2 regions of the Streptomyces sp. A01 genome follow, and region 1 is predicted to be linked to the other one. Evidence: riboswitches for the same ligand, from Rfam matches in the RefSeq annotation. Region 1 holds a riboswitch; the other holds the start of a gene.
The links. Region 1 has a riboswitch for cobalamin ahead of AC5P1B_RS20090 (energy-coupling factor ABC transporter permease). Riboswitches for the same ligand answer to the same signal wherever they lie in the genome.
Positions count from the first base shown of each region.

Region 2: linked by a shared signal. The riboswitch ahead of AC5P1B_RS24445 (cobalamin biosynthesis protein) and the one ahead of AC5P1B_RS20090 (energy-coupling factor ABC transporter permease) in region 1 are both predicted to bind cobalamin.

Region 1 is NZ_JBWLKN010000014.1:54,745-62,368, reverse strand. Features, by position in the region: gene bglX (beta-glucosidase BglX) at 97-2,421, shown strand; gene AC5P1B_RS20105 (energy-coupling factor ABC transporter ATP-binding protein) at 2,772-3,626, opposite strand; gene cbiQ (cobalt ECF transporter T component CbiQ) at 3,623-4,372, opposite strand; gene AC5P1B_RS20095 (energy-coupling factor ABC transporter substrate-binding protein) at 4,379-4,834, opposite strand; gene AC5P1B_RS20090 (energy-coupling factor ABC transporter permease) at 4,831-5,529, opposite strand; cobalamin riboswitch at 5,559-5,746, opposite strand; gene AC5P1B_RS20085 (TIGR03557 family F420-dependent LLM class oxidoreductase) at 6,015-6,989, shown strand; gene AC5P1B_RS20080 (GNAT family N-acetyltransferase) at 7,128-7,624, opposite strand, start outside.
Region 2 is NZ_JBWLKN010000019.1:80,662-88,285, forward strand. Features, by position in the region: gene AC5P1B_RS24440 (cobyric acid synthase) at 1-1,202, opposite strand, end outside; partial or broken gene AC5P1B_RS24445 (cobalamin biosynthesis protein) at 1,460-2,431, opposite strand; cobalamin riboswitch at 2,561-2,756, opposite strand; gene AC5P1B_RS24450 (hypothetical protein) at 3,160-3,399, opposite strand; gene AC5P1B_RS24455 (inorganic phosphate transporter) at 3,505-4,863, opposite strand; gene AC5P1B_RS24460 (lysozyme) at 5,010-5,717, opposite strand; gene AC5P1B_RS24465 (class II aldolase/adducin family protein) at 6,431-7,096, shown strand; gene AC5P1B_RS24470 (alpha/beta hydrolase) at 7,431-7,624, shown strand, end outside.

The sequences.
Region 1 (7,624 bases):
TCTCTTGACCCTCCCGGCACAGGAACGTAACTTCAGCCCACCTTTTGAAGGAGCCACCCCTAACGCACCGTCAACTTCGTTCAGAGGATGAATGGTATGGACAGTATGCGGAGGCGTACGTTGCTCGCGGCCGTCGGCGGCACGGTCGTCACGGCCGGTGTGGCAGGCGGCCAGGCATCCGGAGCGCACGCGGCGGAGGCGGCGGGCCCCCGGGCAGGGGCGCCCGCGGGGCCCCGGCCCCCGCGCCGGACCAGCGCCTACGAGCGAGAGATCGCGGAGCTGCTCGGCCGGATGTCGGTCGAGGAGAAGCTCGGCCAGCTCCAGCAGCTCTCCTGGACCGGGGACACCGGGCCCGGCGGCGGGCAGAACACGGAAGCGGAAGAGGCGGCCCGCAACGGCAGGCTCGGTTCCGTACTCAACATCCACGGAGCGAAGAACACCAACGCGGTGCAGCGGCTCGCCGTGGAGCAGTCGCGGCTGGGCATCCCGCTGCTGTTCGGGCTCGACGTCATCCACGGCTTCTGGACGACCTTCCCCATTCCACTGGCGCAGGCGGCGAGCTTCGACCCCGGCACCGCCGCCTCGGACGCCGAGGTCGCCTCGGCCGAGGCGCGCTCCAACGGTGTGCACTGGACGTTCGCGCCCATGATGGACGTCACCCACGAGCCGCGCTGGGGCCGGATCGCCGAGGGCGCGGGCGAGGACCCGTATCTGACGGCACGGTTCGCCGCCGCGAAGGTCACCGGTCACCAGGGCCGCGCCGACGGCAAGGACCTGGGCAGGAAGGACCGGGTCGCGGCCTGCGCCAAGCACTTCGCCGCGTACGGAGGCGCCGAGGGCGGACGCGACTACAACGCCGTGGACGTCTCCGAGGCGCGGCTGCGCAACCTCTACTTCCCGCCGTTCAAGGCCGCGCTGGACGCGGGTGTGGCCACGGTCATGGCGTCGTTCAACACGATCAGCGGCGTCCCCGCCCACGGCAACTCGTACCTCCTGACCGACGTGCTCAAGGACGAATGGGACTTCGGGGGCTTCGTCATCAGCGACTGGACCGGCGTCCAGGAACTCATCACGCACGGGTTCGCCGCCGACGGCGCCGACGCGGCCCGGCTCTCGCTGGGCGCCGGGGTCGACATGGAGATGGTCAGCACCCACCTGCGCGACCACGGCAAGAAGCTCCTGAAGTCCGGCCGGATCACGCGGGAGCGGCTGGACGACGCGGTGGCCCGCATCCTGCTCGTCAAGTTCCAGCTCGGGCTCTTCGACCACCCCTATGTGGACGAGGACGCCGCGATCACCGAGCCGACCAGCGAGGCCCGCGCGGCGGCGCGCACGGTCGCAGGCCGGTCCATGGTGCTGCTGAAGAACGAGCGGAAGACGCTGCCCCTCGACCGTGCCGCGTCCTCGGTCGCCGTCGTCGGCCCGTTCGGCGACTCGACCGACCTGCTCGGGACGTGGGCCGGGCCAGGGGCGCGGAAGTTCCCCGCGGTCACCGTGCTCGACGCGGTCAGGAAGGCCGCGCCGAAGGCCCGTGTGACGTACGCGAAGGGCGTCGCCGCCGAAGGGGGCGACACCAGCGGCATCGCCGAGGCGGCCGCGGCGGCCAAGGCCGCTGAGGTGACGGTGGTCGTCGTCGGTGAACCCGCCGCGCTGAGCGGCGAGGCCGGCTCGCGCAGCGAGATCGGGCTGCCGGGCGCACAGGCGGAGCTCATCAAGGCCATCGCGGACACGGGCAAGCCCTTCGCCGTCGTCCTTGTCAACGGCCGCCCGCTGACCATCGGCGGCTGGCTGGGCGCCGCGCCCGCCGTCCTGGAGGCGTGGCACCCGGGCACCGAGGCTGGGAACGCCATCGCGGACGTGCTCTTCGGCTCCGTCAACCCCGGCGGCAAGCTTCCCGTGTCGTTCCCCCGGGCCGTCGGGCAGATCCCCATCCACTACAACCACGAGAACACCGGCCGCCCCTACGACAAGGACAACAAGTTCTCCTCCAAGTACCTCGACCTGGCTCACGGGCCGCAGTTCCCGTTCGGCCACGGTCTGAGCTACACCACCTTCGAGGTCGGCCGTCCGCAGCTGAGCACGGGCCGGATCGCGGCCGAAGCGCTGCGCGACGGCAAGACGGTCGAGGTGACGGCCACCGTCCGCAACACCGGGGACCGCGAGGGCGACGAGGTCGTGCAGCTCTACGTGCACGACCCGGTGGCGAGCATCGCTCAGCCGGTGCGCAGACTGCGCGGCTTCCGCAGGGTCACCCTCGGCGCCGGTGCCGCCAGCACCGTGCGCTTCCGGCTGGGCGCCGAGGACTTCGGCTTCTGGACGAACGACCACGAGGGCCGGTTCCTGGTGGAGAAGGGCGACATCGAGATCTACGTGGGCCGCGACTCGACGGCCAAGGACAAGACCCTGCTGCGGATCACCTGACACCGGGCCCATCGCCCTGCCGGTGGACGGGCCGCGGGCAGACACCAGACCCGCACCCCGCCCCGGACCAGCCCGCCCCGGACCAGCCCCGCCCCGGGCTCCGCCGCCCGGCGACACCAGGCCCCGGAGTCCGGCCCTGGCTAGCGGGTGCCCGGCGGATCACGCGTGCCCGGCATCGGGCCGCGTAAGGAGCCTCGCCGCCAGGCCCAGAGGAGCAGCCCTGGCACAGCGAAGGAGCATGCCCTGCCAGGGGCGCGGGGAACTGCGCGACCAGCCACGACGCACCCGCAGTCTGCGTGCGACGCACGGACATGGGCACCCCTCCCTGGCATGACCCGCCGGGACCCGGCCTAGGCGCTGGGCCGGGGGAGCGTCGTGGACCACAGGGTCAGCTCCTCCGGCGTGCGGGGCGCGAAGCCCGGCTCCGTGAGCAGCCCATGGGCGCGCAGCATCTCGGCGACCGCCACGCTCCACGGCCTGCGGAGCCGGGCGGCGTCGAGGAGGTCCTGGTCGGCGAGCAGCTCGGCCGCCGGTCCCGTACGCAGGCCCTCCGGCGTCAGGACGGCCGCGTCGTCCGCCCACCGCAGAGCGAGGTCCACGTCGTGGGTGGCCATCACGATGGTCGTGCCCGCGGCCTGGAGACGGCCGAGGACGTCGAGCAGCCGCTCCTGACCATGCGGGTCGAGCCCCGCCGTGGGCTCATCGAGGATCAGCACCCGGGGGCGCATCGCGACCGCCCCCGCTATCGCCGCGCGCTTGCGCTGCCCGTACGAGAGCAGGTGGGTCGGGCGGTCCTCAAGCGCCGCGATGTCGAGCGCGTCCAGCGCCTCCCGTACACGGCCGCGCACCTCCTCCTCGGACAGCCCCAGATTCATCGGGCCGAACGACACGTCCTGCGCGACCGAGGCGGCGAAGAGCTGGTCGTCCGGGTCCTGCACGACGAGCTGCACCGTGGTGCGCAGCCGCGTCAGGCCCTTGCGGTCATAGCGGACGGGCTCGCCCTCCAGCAGCAGTTGGCCGTCCGCGCACCGCAGGCCGCCGTTGAGGAGCCGCAGCATGGTCGTCTTGCCGCCGCCGTTGCGGCCGAGCAGCGCCACGGCCCGCCCCTCGCGCACGGCGAAGCTCACCCCGCTCAGCACGGGCGGACCGTCCTCGTAGGCGTACTCAGCCCGTACGAGTTCGATGACGGGCCGCTGCGAGGTCATGGGAGGAACCTTTCGGTGACGAGGGTGAGGCCGGTGAGGGCCGCCAGCAGTGCGGCGGTCGCCCCCAGGAAGGAACGCGAGATCTTCGCCTCGGGGACCAGCACCCGCAGCGTGCCGTCGTACCCCCGCCCGGCGAGGCCCGACTGGAGGCGGGCGGCGCGGTCGAAGGCACGGACGAACGCGGTCGCCCCCAGCCCCGCCAGCGACCGCCACTGGGCGCTGGTGGTGGTGAGGCCCAGCCGGGCCGCCTGCGCCTGCCGGATCTGCGCCATCGAGTCCAGCAGCAGGAAACTCATCCGGTACGTCACGAGCGCGACGTCGACCACGGCGGGCGGCACGCCCGCCCGGACCAGCCGGGGGAGCACATCGGAGACGGGCGTCGTGAACGCGAACAGCAGCAGGCCGAGCGAGGCCGCCGAGGTGCGCGCCAGCAGCTGCCCCGCGAGGACCGGCCCGTTCGGTGCGAGCGCGACCAGACCGTCAGGACCGCCCACCTCGAACAGCAGCGGGACCGCGCCGGTCACACAGAAGCCGAGCGGGATGCGCCAGGCCCGCCACAGCTGCCGCGGTACGACCCGGGCCGGGCCGATGAGCACGGTCAGTGTCACCGCGGCGATCAGCGGGGCGCCCGGCCACGGGGGCAGTGAGATCGCCAGGACGGTCAGCCCCAGGCCCAGGCATGCCTTGTCCAGGGGGTGGCGGCGGCGCCAGTGGCTGCTGTGCGCCGCCGCGTCGATGGGGAGCATCGGCGGCTACGACCGGGGTGAGCCGGGAGTGCCGCTCACTGGCGCGCCCGCGTCCGCGTCCGCCCCTGTGTCCGTGTCCGCGGTCGTGCCTGGGCGTTCGTCCGTGGGCTCGGCTTCGCCGGACGTGGCGGCCGTCCCCTCCGCCGTACCTGCGGCCGCCGCGCGGGCCTCCCCTTGGCGGCGCCCCTTGCGCAGCCCGAAGTAGTACGCGAGGACGCCCGCGCCGAGCGCCGCCTGGAGGGCGAACAATGCCGACTCGATCTCGCCCGACGGCGGTTCGTACAGGGGTGAGAACCACGGGTCGTAGTCCGGTTCGTTCTCGATGATCGCCGTCTCGGCCTGCGCGTCGGCGCCGGTGAACGGCTCCTCCTTGTCGTCCCCGAGACCGAGCACGAGCGGCATCACGGCCAGTGCGGCCACGATCAGCAGCAGCAGAGCGTTGATCTTCGTGTCGCGCTTCATCCCGCCACCGCCTTCTCGTCGCGGCCCTTGCGGCCGGGCAGCAGCACGCCGAGCCGGGTCAGCTCGCCCTTGCTCGACTGGGTCAGGAGGCGCATCACCAGCACGGTGAGCAGGCCCTCGCTGACCGCCAGCGGGATCTGGGTCACGGCGAAGATGCCGCCGAACTTGGCGAGCGCGCCCAGGAAGCCGCTGCTCGGGTCCGGGAAGGCCAGCGCCAGCTGCACGCTGGTCACGCAGTAGGTGCTGAGGTCGGCGGCGAAGGCCCCGAAGAACACGCAGACCATCAGGGGCGCGCCGAACCGGCGCAGCAGCCAGTACAGCCCGTAGCCGGTCCACGGCCCGACGATGGCCATCGAGAAGGCGTTGGCGCCCAGGGTGGTGAGGCCGCCGTGCGCCAGCAGCAACGCCTGGAACAGCAGCGTGATGGTGCCGAGCACCGCCATGACCGGCGGTCTGAACAAGATCGCTCCGAGTCCCGTTCCCGTGGGATGGGAGCAGCTCCCCGTCACTGAGGGGATCTTGAGCGCGGAGAGGACGAACGTGAAGGCTCCGGCCGCACCGAGCAGCAGGGTGCTCTCGGGGTGCGCCTTGACCTCGCGGGTGAGTGCCCGGACACCGTGGGCGACGAACGGAGCTGACGCGACGCCCCAGGCGACCGCGTGCAACGGGGGCAGATACCCCTCGGCGATGTGCATGACGTAAGAGACCTCTCCAGCACCTCGTGGATGGACGACGCGCCTTGGCCGGTCTCCTGGCTTACGGGTCATGCCGTCAAGCTCCGCCTTCCCAGATCGCCGTCTTGTTGGCGATCCAGTGGCTCCCGAGGGATGGAACTGGACTTCCCGATCACAGTGGCGAGGGCCGCACCGGTTCTTCACCGGTTTCCCGTGCACCAAGGCCCTGAGACAGTAGCGGCCGCCCCAGCCTGCGACAACCCGCGCACGCGCGTTCATCGCGTTCCCCTCCGCACCTCAGGGCGCCGTCGGTCGGCCTCATGTCCAGGGCCTGGAGGGTTTATCCACCCCGCTCGTGTGGCACCCGACGCCGACAGCCACAGGACGGCCCGGCGGCGGGCGCTCGCACGCCATCGTCGGCCGGGACCCGTGGGGGACACGGACCACCGGGGGGTGCGAGACGCGGGGAAGCCGGTGAACGCGGAACCGCCAGGGAGTGAGGGCACATGGAGATCGGTTACAAACTGGCCGCCGAGGCGTTCGGCCCGGCGGAGCTGGTCCGGCAGGCACAGCGAGCGGAGGACGCCGGCTTCGACTTCGTCGAGGTCAGTGATCACTATCACCCCTGGCTGGACAACCAGGGCCACTCGCCGTTCGTGTGGACCGTCCTCGGCGCCATCGCGGAGCGCACCGAGCGCATCGGCCTCGCGACCGGCGTGACGTGTCCGACCGTCCGGTACCACCCGGCGATCATCGCGCAGGCGGCGGCGACGCTCGCGCTGGTCTCGGAGGGCCGGTTCACGCTCGGCATCGGCTCCGGTGAGCGGCTCAACGAGCACGTCGTCGGGCGCGAGTTCCCCGGGGTGGGCACCCGCCACGCGATGCTGCGTGAGGCACTGGAGATCATTCGCCTGCTGTGGCGCGGCGGATACCGCTCGTACGACGGCAAGTATCTGCGACTGGAGGACGCCCGGGTCTTCGACCTGCCCGAGGAGGCCCCACCGATCGCTGTGGCCGCCAGCGGCCCGCCGTCCGCGCGCATCGCCGCCGAACTCGGCGACGGCCTGTTCGCCACCGAGGACAAACCGGAGATCGTCGAGCGCTACCGCGCGGCGGGCGGCACCGGGCCGGGCTACGCCGAGGTCCCGATGGCGTGGGCGGCTGACGAGCACACGGCGGCGAAGGCCGCCCTGGACACCTCACGGTGGGCCCTCACCGGCTGGAAGGTCATGAGCGAACTCCCCAACCCGGTCAACTTCGACGCCGCGACCACCACGGTGACCCAGGACGACATCATGGAGAAGTTCGCCTGCGGCCCCGACCCCGCCCGGTACGTGGACACGGCGCGCGGTTTCGCGGACGCCGGGTTCGACCACCTGGTGATGCAGAACGCGGGCCCCGACCCCGACGGCTTCATCGACTTCTACGCGAGGGAACTCGACGGCCCGATGCGCCGGCTCACGGCGCGCGCCGTGGCCTGACCTGGCCGGCCATCGATACGGCGGCGCACAGCAGCCACTGGCGCCGCCGCCAGGAGCACTTGGACCCGCCAGGAGCACTTGGACCCGCCAGGAGCACCTGGACCCGCCAGGATCAGAGATAACGCCCGCCGGACCGGCTCAGGAGGTGGGCTGCGGGGCGAGCGTCAACAGCACCCGGTCGCTGACAGGGCGGTAACCGAGCCGCTGGTACAGCGCGTTGGTCGCGGTGTTGGCGAGGTTGGCGAACAGCAGCACCGTCCGCTCTCCCGCGTCCACGGCGGCCTTGCTCACGGCTGCCGTCACGGCCGCCGCGTACCCGCGACGCCGCTGGTCCGGCGGCGTGTAGACGCCGGCGACGCGCACCATCCCCGCGCTGCTGCGTGTCACCCCCGCCATCGCCACGGGCGTCGTGCCCACCTCCCAGAGCGTGCAGCCGCCGTGGCTGAGCCGTTCCTCCAAGGCCCGTGACGCGTCCGCGGGGTCCTCACCGATGTCCACGAGGTACGCCTCGAACCAGTCGAGCAGCAGGGCACGGTCACCGTCCTCGGCGACCCGCGCGCGGCCCGGCGGAGCGGGCCGCGGCGGAACCAGTTCCCCCAGCCGGTACAGCCGATGGCGCCCCGCGACCTCCGGCC
Region 2 (7,624 bases), on a different contig from region 1:
GCGAACCGCACCCGCACCGGCAGCAGCCCAAGCCCCCGCACCGTCCCGGCCTTCGACTCGACCTGGTCATCGACGCGTTCGCCGAGGAGCTGATAGCCCCCGCAGATGCCGAGCACGGGACGGCCCTCGGCGGCCCGGCGCGCGAGGGCGTCGGCGAGACCGCGCTCCCGCAGCCACGCCAGCGCGCGCACCGTGCCGCGCGTGCCGGGGACCACCACCAGGTCGGCGTCGGCCAGCTCCTCGGGGCGGTCCACGAACCGGACGACGACGCCGGGTTCGGCCGCCAGCGCGTCCACATCGGTGAAGTTCGACATCAACGGGACGGCGGTGACCGCCACCCGCAGCACGTCGGCGCCGTGCGGCGGTGCCACGACCGATTCCCTGACGGCGCCGCGCATCGAGACCCGCAGCCCGTCCTCCTCGTCGATCCCGAGGCCGTGCGCGAACGGCAGCACGCCCAGCGTGGGCCGACCCGTCAGCTCACGCAGCATGTCGAGGCCCGGCTCCAGCAGGCTCACATCGCCGCGGAACTTGTTCACGAGATAGCCCGAGATCAGCGCCTGGTCCGCCGCTGAGAGCAGGGCGGTCGTGCCGAAGAAGGAGGCGAAGACGCCGCCGCGGTCGATGTCGCCGACCACCACGACCGGCAGCCGGGCGGCGCGCGCGAGCCCCATGTTGACGATGTCGGTGCGCCGCAGATTGATCTCGGCGGGGCTTCCCGCGCCCTCGCAGATCACCGCGTCGTGCGTACGGCGCAGCTCGGCCAGGCAGTCCGTGACCGTGGACAGCAACGCCTCCCGGCCCCGCGGCCGGACTCCGTCCCGTCCCTGAGCCCGGCCCGGACCCGGTTCCCGGCCGTCCTCCCGCTCGAAGTAGCCGCGCGCGGTGAACTCGCCGACCGCCTTGCCGAGCAGCACCACCTGGCTGGTGCGGTCGCCACCGGGCTTGAGCAGCACCGGGTTCATCAGCGCGGTCGGCTCCACGCGGGCGGCCGCGGCCTGCATGGCCTGCGCCCGCCCGATCTCCGCGCCTTCGCGGGTGACGAAGGAGTTGAGCGACATGTTCTGCGCCTTGAACGGCGCGACCTTGACGCCCTTACGGGCCAGCCAGCGGCAGATGCCCGCGGTGACCACGCTCTTGCCCGCGTCCGAGGTGGTACCGGCGACCAGCAGCCCGCCACCCACGCGCCCAGCGTCACTCATGCGCCCCCCTTGGCCTTGCTCACGCCGGGCCGTTCGCCCTTGGTCCTGCCCTTGGTCTCGTCCTTGCCGTGGTCGGCGCTGGCGCCTCTGGTGCCCCTGCCGTCACCGCCGGCGTCGGTGCCCGCGGTACGGGGCGGCGCCGGAGAAGCCATCGGCTTGGCCGCCAGCAGGCTTCCCGCCAGCGCCAGGCCGAATGCCGCCCGCCGCCACCCGGCGCCGCACCTTCCGGGCTGCCCCGCAAGGGAGGCGGCGAACCCGCGCCGGACCATGCCGTATCCCACGCGCCCGGCGACAGCGGCCGTCAGCGCGAGGGTGCTCACCCGGCGCGAGAGCCGTACCGCCCGTTCGATGTCGGCCGTCTCCACCGGCCGGTTCTCCGCGCCGAGCACCGGCCGGTGCTCCACGCGGCCCGCGTAGGCGAGGATGCCGCCGAGCCGGACACCCAGGGCACCGGCGAAGGCCGCCTCGACCGGACCCGCGTTGGGGCTCGGGTGCTTCGCCGCGTCCCGGCGCGCCACGCGCCACGCCCCGCGCCGGTCGGGCCCGGCGAGCGCCGCCAGCACGGCGGTGAGGCGCGCGCCCGGCCAGCCCGCGACGTCGTCGAGCCGGGCCGAGGCCCAGCCGAACCGCAGGTAGCGGGGCGACTTGTGACCGACCATCGCGTCCAGCGTGTTCACCGCCCGGAAGCCCACCAGTCCGGGCACGCCCCCGACAGCGCCCCACACCAGGGCGCCGACCACGGCGTCCGAGGTGTTCTCGGCGACCGACTCCACGACCGCCCGCGCGATCTGCTGCCCGTCCAGCGCCTGCGGGTCACGCCCGCACAGCCCCGGCAGCGCCGCCCTCGCGGCGGCGAGGTCCCCGGCGGCGAGCGCGGCGCCGATGACGCGCGCCTCGCGACCCAGCGACGTCCCCCCGAGCACGGCCCAGGTGGCGGCGGCGGTCAGCGCCGTATCGGCCAGAGCGGAGCGCCGCACAGTGCGGGACAGCGCGACGGCGGCCAGGGTGACGCCTCCGGCACAGATCGCCGTGTGCAGCGCCCCACGTCCCCGGTCGTCACGCCACAGCCGTCGTTCCACGGCGCCCGCCGCGCGCCCGAAGGCGGCCACCGGGTGCGCGCGGGGCGGGTCGCCCACGGCGAGGTCGCAGAGATAGCCGAGGGCGGCGCCGTACGCGTAGGGAAGAGGCCCGTACGGATCGCGCGCGTACGGAAACTGAGGAGCACGCATCGGGTCAGCTCGCCGTCGCGCCTCGAAGGGGGAGGGGACATGGCGGAGGTGGGGGAACGTGCGCGGCGCAGGGCGTTCTGTGACAGCCGACCATGGCGATGTGTCCTCACTCAGGGTCCGCGCCCTGGCTCGACGTGATCGGCGGCGAGAGTCTCCTGGCTCCCCGGATCGGCGCCGCACCCGGGCCTTCCAGCTCGGGGACCGAGCCGTGACCACACGCTGGGGGAGCGCTCCCCGGTGACAGTGGCGGGACCGCGCCGGATTCACACCGGCTTCCTCTGCTGTCGCCGTTTGGCCCCGGCAGTCCACCACGGCTCACGAAGAGCCGTCAACTTGCGGTTGACCTGCGACGGGGTAGCGCGGGGCGCCCACGCGGGCGGCCGTACCACCGGCTCGCGCCCGGCGTCCGATCGGGGCGCGTACCGCGGTCGCGAGCCCCACGGCGTCGCGAGCCCCACGGCGAGGGCGGTGCGACGGCGGTGGTGCCGCGGTGGCGGTGGGGCGGCGGTGAGGCGGCGGCGGTGGTCGGCGTCCAGGCCCCCTCCGGGCGCGCGTCCGCCTGCCCCGTCCGCCGCTGCCTGGTTCGTCCTCCGGGAGCGGGAAGGGCGTCCGCGGGAACGGGGAAGCCCGCCGCCCCGGGCGCGCTGTGCGGGCGCGTCGCGGGCGGCGGGCCAGAGGTTTCCGTGCCGAGAGGGCCGAAGGGGCCGAAGGGGCCGAAGGGGCGCGGGCTAGGCGACGATCAGGTAGATCCCGTACGAGACCACAGCCGCGCACAGCGCGAAGCACGCGTACGCGCCGGAGCGCGCCAGCCCGCTGGGGCTGGTGGTGGCGACCGCCGTGCCGTCCTGCTGGCGGGTCGGCTTGTGCGAGGTGCCGACGATGCCGAGCGTGAAGACGCCCACCATGGCGACGGTCACCACGAGGCTGACACCGAAGACCTCACCGAGTGCTGCCCAGTCGATGCTCATGGCGATGTTTCCTTGCTTCCTTGGGGTGTGGCGCTACGGGGGCCGCGCACCGTACGGGCCGCGCGGAGGTCCGGGCGCCGATGGAAGCGGCGCCCGGACGAGAGGTCAGACGGAGGCCCGTGCCGGGGCCGGGGCGGGGGCGGGTACCGAAGCGGCGGGCTCGGGCTCGGGCACGGTGGCCGACTCCGCTGCCGACGGCGCGCCGGACTCCTGCTCGGAGGCGGACCGCTGGGCGATGGGCCCGGCGGGCGGCGGTGCGACGCTCTGCAGGGCGGCGGTGACCACGCCCACCGGCTCGGCGGCGTCCTTCGTGCCGTCCGCGGCCTCGGCGGCCGCTGCGGCCGGGACGCCACCGACGATCTCGGCCTCGTTGACGTTGGTGTGGTCCACGGGCTTGCGGCGGGAAGCGGCCCAGATGGCGCCGCAGGCGAGGAGGGCCAGCACGGCGACCGTGGCCACGCCCCAGTCGCCACGTTCGGCGAGCAGCGCGGCAGCACCGGCGACCAGCCCGGCCGCGGGCAGCGTCAGGCCCCAGGCGAGCACCATCCGCCCGGCGGTGGACCAGCGCACCACGCCGCCCTTGCGGCCGAGACCCGAGCCCATCACGGAGCCGGAGCAGACCTGGGTGGTGGAGAGTGCGAAACCGATGTGCGAGGAGGCCAGGATCACGGTCGCGGCGCCGGTCTGGGCGGCGAAGCCCTGCGGCGGCTGGATGTCGGTGAGGCCCTTGCCCATGGTGCGGATGATGCGCCAGCCGCCGAGATAGGTGCCGAGCGCGATGGCGATACCGGCCGAGACGATGACCCACAGCGGCGGGTCGGAGGCGGGTGCGACGACGCCGCCGGTGACCAGGGCCAGGGTGATGACGCCCATCGTCTTCTGCGCGTCGTTGGTGCCGTGCGCGAGGGAGACCAGGGCGGCCGAGGCGATCTGCCCGGCGCGGTAGCCCTTGGCGGTGTCCTGGGAGTCGCGGTTGCGGGCGAGCCGGTACGTGAGCCGGGTCGCGGCCAGGGCGGCGATGCCCGCCACCAGCGGTGCGGCCACCGCGGGGATGAGGACCTTCATGACGACCGCGTCGCCGTTGACGCCGTCCATGCCGACGGAGACCACTGTCGCGCCGATCAGACCGCCGAAGAGGGCGTGGGAGGAACTGGACGGGAGCCCGGCCAGCCACGTCAGGAGATTCCAGACGATGGCTCCGACGAGGCCCGCGAAGATCACTTCAGGTTGGATACCGGAGTTCTCATCGATGATTCCTCCGGAAATGGTCTTGGCGACCTCCACGGACAAGAACGCGCCCACCAGATTGAGCACCGCCGACATGGCCACTGCGGTCTTGGGCCGCAGCGCCCCGGTGGAAATGGTGGTGGCCATGGCATTGGCCGTGTCGTGGAAGCCGTTCGTGAAATCGAACACCAAGGCCGTGACGATCACGATCCCGATGAGAAGCGTGATGTGTTCCATTCACCCAGGCAATCAGTTCGGGGGGTAGTGACCCGGCGACCGTAGGTAGGTCGAGTGAACGGAAGGTGAACTAGGGCAGACGTCACGGTGACGCACCTGAAGTGGCCCATTGAGACCGTTTCCGGAAGCGCGTACGTGGGGCGTCCTCAGCCCCCAGCGAGCCTTCTGAGACCCGACATTGAGCCGTTGAACACGTTCTGGTCACCCGGCAGCGGGCCCTTGTTCGCCTGCTGCCAGAACGTGTGGGTGCCCCAGCCGGCGGGGAGGGGCCCCGGAGAGCTGCGCCAACTCGCGAGCCAGAGCGGATGCTGGGCACCGAAGGCGGCGTTGTTGCCCGTGCACCGGCGCCACCAGTTGGTCGTCGTGTAGATGACCGGATAGCGCCCTGTCTGGCGGCGTACCTCGGCACTAAACGCCGAAATCCAGTCAACCATGGCCGAGTCGCTTATCCCATAACAGGCGCGCTTCGGGTCATATGGGTTGAATTCGATGTCAAGTGCGGGCGGCAGTGTCCGGCCGTCCGCCGCCGGTGTCCCCCCGTTGCGCAGGAAGTGCTCGGCCTGCGCGCGCCCTGACGAGGTATTGGGGCGGGCGAAGTGATACGCGCCACGCAGGAGCCCCACGGCCCGCGAACCGTTGTACTGCTGTGCGAAGTACGGGTTTCGGTAGTCGTCCGACTCGGTCGCCTTGACATAGACGAACCGCGCCCCCGCGTCCCGCGCCTGGCGCCAGTTCACCTCCCGCTGGTGCGAGGAGACGTCGTGGCCGCGCGGCTTGCTCGCCGTGGCCGCCGCCGACGGCTCGATCAGCGTGAGAGCGCCCGCCAGCAGGGTGCCGAGGGACGCTATCCACACGCGGGCCCGGCGTCGGCCCGTCGCGCCGCCGTGGACGCGTACCGGCGTGCGCGCCGGTGTGCCGCTGGGCGCCCGCCCCTCGTGTCGGCACTCCTGGCCGTGGCTGTCACTCGCGCCCGTTCCGGCTCTCTCCACGCCAACCCCTTCCATCGCGGTGAGTGGCACCAGGATTACCAGGAGTAGGAGCAAAAAGTCCGGAGATTTAGTGTGTTATTCGTATTTATCAATCCGGTTGGCCGCCTCGCGGACGGACTGACGGTGCCGGAGGGCCCGTGCTTACCGGGGGCTGGCAGGATCTCCAACGGCGCGGCGCGGTGGGAGGCGCGACGCGCCATCAGGTGACCGGCATCACCCGGCGGGCGGGATGGCGGGCGGCCCCGCCGAACGGCCGGACGTCTCCGAACGGCCAGGCGACCGCCACCGGCCGACGCCCACAGCGGCTGAGCGCCGAGCGGACCGTGGGGAACCCGGCGGCGGCCGTGCTGCCCGAAGGCGTCGGAGCGTGGCGCAGAGGCGTAGGGCAGCGAACCGTGGACACAGCCGACCGCACCCGCCGGACGCGCCTGATGACCGGCACGACGGACGAGACCGGACGAGAACCGGAACCGGCAGAGCCGCCAAGACCGCGAAGCAAGACCGCAAAGCAAGACGGCGAGAAGCAAGACGGCGAGAAGCCAGACGACGAAAACGAGAAGGAGAGGGCGAGCGACGACATGACCGGAACGGCGGCGGAACGCGAACACCTACGGCAGACATGGGCGGACGTCGTGGCGACCGCCCGGCGGACGACCGCGGACGGACTGGTGGTCGGCACGTCGGGCAACGTCTCGGCCCGCGTCGGCGACACCGTGCTGGTCACCCCGAGCGGCACCCCGTACGACCGGCTTGGACCCGACGACCTGTGCGGTGTCGACCTCGAAGGACGGCAGACCATCGGGGACCGCGTCCCCACCAGTGAACTGCCGATGCACCTCGCGATCTACCGGGCCACGACGGCCAGGGCGATCGTGCACACGCACGCCGTCCACGCCACCGCCGTCTCCACGCTCGTCACGGCGCTGCCCGCCATCCACTACATGACGGGTGCCCTCGGCGGACCGGTCCGGGTCGCCCCGTACGCGCTCTACGGCAGCGAGGAGCTGGCCGAGCACATGCTGCACGCGCTCAGCGACCGCACCGGCTGCCTGCTCCGCAACCACGGGACGATCGTCTACGGCGACAGCCTCGACCAGGCGTACGACCGCACCGCCCAGCTGGAATGGATGTGCAGGGTCTGGCTCACGGCGGCGGCCGTCCCCGGCCTGACCCCCGCCCTGCTGTCCAGCGAGGAACTGAGCCGCGCGGCGACCAAGCTCAGCACGTACGGCCAGCCGCGATAGGCCGTGTCCGGCGGCTCGTGCTGCGGATTGCGCTGGGGATCGCGCTGGGGAGGGGCAGCCCCCTGTCCGTGCGTCGCGGACCGCGGGTGCGTGGTGGCTGATCGCGCGGTTCCCCGCGCCCCTGACGGGGCGCACACCCCTGCGCCGGACACCCCCTGATCGGCCGCACCGCACCGCACGGGGCCGGGCGCGGCGTTCCCGTCCGGCCGAGGGGTGGCGCGCGCGGGCGCGCACGCGTCACCACGTCTCACTCCCCCCGCGCGGCCCCGTCGCTCATCACCCGGCCGCGTATGCCCACTGGCCGTACGTCGTCGCCCCGCCCACACTGGGGTGGATGCGCATGCGTACAGCGGTGGCCGCGGCCGCCACCACGACGGTGTTGAGTGCCGGTGCGGCCGTGCTGGCCGGACGGTACGTGAGCAACGCCGTCCTCAAGCCGTCGGCCGGGCGCCCGCCGCCGGGTGAGCCGCGGCTGACCGTGCACGCCACCGCCGCCGGGCAGATCACCCTGACCCGCACCCTCGCCTC